DNA from 2 places in the Shewanella oncorhynchi genome. Region 1 is predicted to be linked to the other one. Evidence: riboswitches for the same ligand, from Rfam matches in the RefSeq annotation. Region 1 holds a riboswitch; the other holds the start of a gene.

Region 1 (2,184 bases):
CCAAGTACTCGTTGCCGATGCCAGCGTGTATGAAGCGCATTTAGCGGAAAATTTTGCCAAATTGCTGGTGGACTTAGCGCCAAACTATGGTCACATTCTGGCCTCGGCTTCAAGTTTAGGTAAGGATACGCTTCCGCGCGTGGCGGCATTATTAGATGTCGCGCAAATCTCAGAAGTTATTACCGTCGTCAATGCGGACACCTTTGTGCGCCCTGTGTATGCGGGTAATGCCTTAGCGACAGTGCAAAGCCATGATGCCATTAAAGTGATGACAGTGCGTGCCAGTGCGTTTGACGCTGCGCCAGAAGGTAACAGTGCGGCTGTGACGACACTTGATAAAGTGTTTGAAGCGAGAACTCAGTTTGTTTCTCAATCGCTGACAGTTTCTGCCCGTCCAGAGTTAGGCAATGCTGGCATTATCGTATCTGGCGGCCGAGGCATGGGCAGTGGTGAAAACTTCGGCATGTTAGAACAACTTGCTGACAAGCTCGGTGCAGCCGTTGGCGCATCACGCGCTGCAGTTGACGCAGGTTTTGTGCCTAACGATTTACAAGTGGGTCAAACCGGTAAAATCGTTGCGCCAAACTTGTATATTGCCGTCGGTATTTCTGGCGCGATTCAACATTTAGCCGGCATGAAAGACGCTAAAGTCATCGTTGCAATCAACAAAGATCCTGAAGCGCCGATTTTTCAAGTTGCCGATTATGGACTCGTTGCAGATCTGTTTGAGGTGGTTCCTGAGCTGATTACAAGTCTCAGTTGATTTTATCTGTGATCTAGGTCACATTAAGTGGCTTTGCGGTAGCATCTGCTAAGCCGCTTATGTTTTTATGTGCCTCACGCCCGTGCAAGGGCGTTCTTAGAAGTAGAGGCGCGCCAAATATTAGTAGTGATCAGTAGGGTGATTCCGTTGATCGATTGCGAAAGGATTTGGTGCCGAAGTGGTTCGATTTATCACGATCGACTGCTGGGGTTGTACCTAATAGGTGCAGCACTGCCATAGTATTTTCCGATATGGATATTGGGAATAGTTACTATGGAGCGCTACTGATAGGACAGGTGACCTTGGGTATCTATTGCCTTTTCCCACCAGTTCAGTCGCCCTCCATTCGTATTTAACGAAGATAATAATCAATGACTGTTATGAATTATGCCGATTCGGCACTTTCCTTGTTGCCGCCTGCGGTGGCTATCGTGTTGGCGATCTTGACTCGCCGTGTACTGCTTTCTTTGGGGTTAGGTATTTTAATTGGTGCTTTATTGCTCAATCAATTTTCACCTTTAGCAACGGGTGAGTTTGTATTTAATGGCGTTAAAGGGCTTTTTTGGACTGATAAAGGTCTAAATTCGTGGAACTTATATATTCTCGGTTTCTTAATTGTACTGGGAATGATCACAGCGTTAATTACCGTAAGTGGCAGCGCGCGTGCTTTTGCCGATTGGGCTCGTTTACATATACGTAATAAACGTGACGCTAAACTATTGACCATGTTTTTAGGTTGCGTAGTTTTTATTGATGATTATTTCAATAGTTTAGTTGTTGGTTCGGTCGCTCGACCTGTTACCGATCGTTATTATGTTTCCCGCGCTAAGTTAGCTTATTTATTAGATTCTACTGCGGCGCCTGTGTGCGTTATTTCTCCAGTTTCGAGCTGGGGCGCTTATATTATCGCACTCATTGGCGGGATATTAACTGCCCATGGTTTTGCTGATACGGGTCATTTGAGTATTTTTATTCAAATGATCCCGATGAACTTTTACGCAATCTTCTCCTTGTTATTATTACTTTTTGTTGTCTTTATGGGATTAGATGTTGGGCCAATGCGTGAGCATGAGCTCAATGCCCAACGTGGTAATTTATACGATGAGTCTAAAGGATTACCGCCTGGGGCGAACGCAGATTTACCTGAAGCCGAAACCGGTAAGATTTTAGGTCTGTTCCTGCCGATTACCGTGTTGGTATTTGCAACCCTCTATTTCATGATTAACAGTGGTGCTCAAGTACTCGCGGCGGAAGGGATTAAATTTAATATTATTTCTGCTTTTGAGAAAACCGATGTCAGTTCATCACTTTTCTTTGGTGCATTAATTGGTCTAGCGGTCTCGCTGATATTGAATTTAGTGCAAGGCGTTGAGAAATTGATGATAGTCAAAGGTATAGTGCAGGGCGCTCGCTCTATGCTG
Region 2 (2,184 bases), 2.5 Mb from region 1:
CAAGCGCCGTTGTTTTTGCTGACTCAAGCATTATCCTGTGATTTTTCCTTTGCTGTTATTACCGCTCATAATCCCGCTTCAAAGCTTCTCTCTCCTAGCCAAAACCGTTTACTCGATCGCCAACTTCTCCGTGAAATTGAATTACTCGGTAGCCCTTATCGTGCTTTAGTGGGCGCTGCACCGGATTTATCCCACATGGAAAAAAGTTGGGCCGTGTTTATCGATAGAACGATGGCATTGCAATTGGGTAAGAAATTTAATCAATATGCGATTTATGTTGTCGAACAAGGGGATGTGAGTTTAGTGCCTTGCACCTTGGATGGACATGATGAAGTGTGTTTAGGCAAATTTAGAGATTATGTGCAGCTGGTATACGAGCTACCCGATTTGAACATTTAGTTGTTTTCAAAAGATTTTATTTAAATTGTTCATTTGTTATGAAATTAGCATTGACTTCATTAGGGGTTTATTGCTACTTTTTTCGTCCCTTTCCTAGGAAAGGAACAGAAGAGGAGCGTTAACTAGATAGTCGGTCAGAGGAGCACAAACTCCAGCGATGACTGATGAGGGAGATTAACGCCGAGGCATAGATATGGTTGCTGCATGTTTATGTCGGTCGCTCAGGCTGAATCCTGACGATTGTCACCTGTAATTGGTGGAGAGCTTCTGGTGACGATTGCTGTTTCCCTTCTTTTGGGGTGCGTTATCATTGAGCACCAGGCTCTTCGAACGAAGTCAGTTCGGAGTGTGATCATGTTAGTTAATCAATATCTTATTCAATTTGTGTTTATTTGTTGCCCTACGTGTTTCACGGAGGTGCGCTAATGTCCCTCGTTGTTGCAAAATTTGGTGGCACCTCAGTCGCCGACTATAACGCTATGAATCGCTGTGCCGACATAGTGTTAGCTAATCCTCATTGTCGTTTAGTTGTGGTCAGCGCTTCGAGCGGCGTGACAAATCTACTAGTGGAATTGACCCAAGAATCGATCAACGACGATGGCCGATTACAGCGATTAAAACAAATTGCCCAAATTCAATATGCGATTTTAGATAAGCTCGGTCGTCCTAACGATGTGGCCGCCGCATTAGATAAATTATTGAGTCGCATGTCGGTATTGAGTGAAGCGCTCGCATCACAACGCAGCAAAGCGACTATGGATGAGTTGTTGTCCCTCGGTGAGCAATGTTCTTCGGCGTTGTTTTCGGCGGTGATCCGCGAGAAAGGTGTTAACTCAAGTGCCTTCGATGTGCGCCGAGTGTTACGTACTGACAGCCACTTTGGCCGCGCCGAACCTCAGGTCGAGCAGATTGCGACTCTAGCTCGTGATTATCTACAGCCACTGTTAGCGGAACAAGTGATTGTCACGCAAGGCTTTATCGGTGCCGATGAAGCCGGTCAAACGACCACGTTAGGTCGCGGCGGTAGTGATTATTCTGCTGCGTTGTTAGCCGAAGCGCTACGCGCCTCAGCGGTCGAGATTTGGACCGATGTCGCTGGGATTTATACAACCGATCCTCGCCTTGCACCCAATGCCTTTCCGATTGCCGAGATCAGTTTCAATGAGGCTGCCGAGATGGCGACCTTTGGTGCCAAGGTATTGCATCCAGCGACTATTCTTCCTGCCGTTCGTCAGCAAATTCAAGTGTTTGTGGGTTCAAGTAAAGAGCCTGAAAAGGGCGGAACTTGGATCCGTCATCAAGTGGAAGATGCGCCCGTATTCCGCGCTGTGGCTTTGCGCCGCGATCAAACCCTATTAAATCTTCACAGCTTGCAAATGTTGCATGCTCAGGGCTTTTTAGCGGAAACCTTTGCGACATTAGCGCGACATAAGATCAGTGTGGATTTGATTACCACATCAGAAGTGAATGTGTCTCTAACCCTCGATAAAACTGGTTCAGATTCGAGTGGTCAAGGTCTGTTGAGTGAGGCATTGCTGCAAGAATTATCACAGCATTGCCGGGTGCGCGTCGAAGATGGATTGGCCTTAGTGGCGATTATCGGTAATCGCATCGCGACGACACCGGGTATCTGTCGCCGTGTATTTGAAGTGTTAGAGCCACACAATGTGCGGATGATTTGCCAAGGTGCCAGCCCACATAATCTGTGTGTGTTAGTAGCAGAATCGGAAGCGGCGCAAGTAGTTAAATCGCTGCATCAAAATCTGTTCGAAGGCGCTTAATATG

What was found. A riboswitch is a leader RNA that binds a small molecule or an ion and turns the genes downstream of it on or off. The one in region 1 is predicted to bind lysine.
Region 2: linked by a shared signal. The riboswitch ahead of lysC (lysine-sensitive aspartokinase 3) and the one ahead of RA178_RS07710 (Na+/H+ antiporter NhaC family protein) in region 1 are both predicted to bind lysine.

The regions. Positions count from the first base shown of each region.
Region 1 is NZ_CP132914.1:1,691,121-1,693,304, forward strand. Features, by position in the region: gene RA178_RS07705 (electron transfer flavoprotein subunit alpha/FixB family protein) at 1-763, shown strand, start outside; lysine riboswitch at 859-1,055, shown strand; gene RA178_RS07710 (Na+/H+ antiporter NhaC family protein) at 1,135-2,184, shown strand, end outside.
Region 2 is NZ_CP132914.1:4,217,898-4,220,081, reverse strand. Features, by position in the region: gene RA178_RS18760 (DUF3293 domain-containing protein) at 1-399, shown strand, start outside; lysine riboswitch at 500-674, shown strand; gene lysC (lysine-sensitive aspartokinase 3) at 825-2,180, shown strand; gene RA178_RS18750 (succinylglutamate desuccinylase/aspartoacylase family protein) at 2,182-2,184, shown strand, end outside.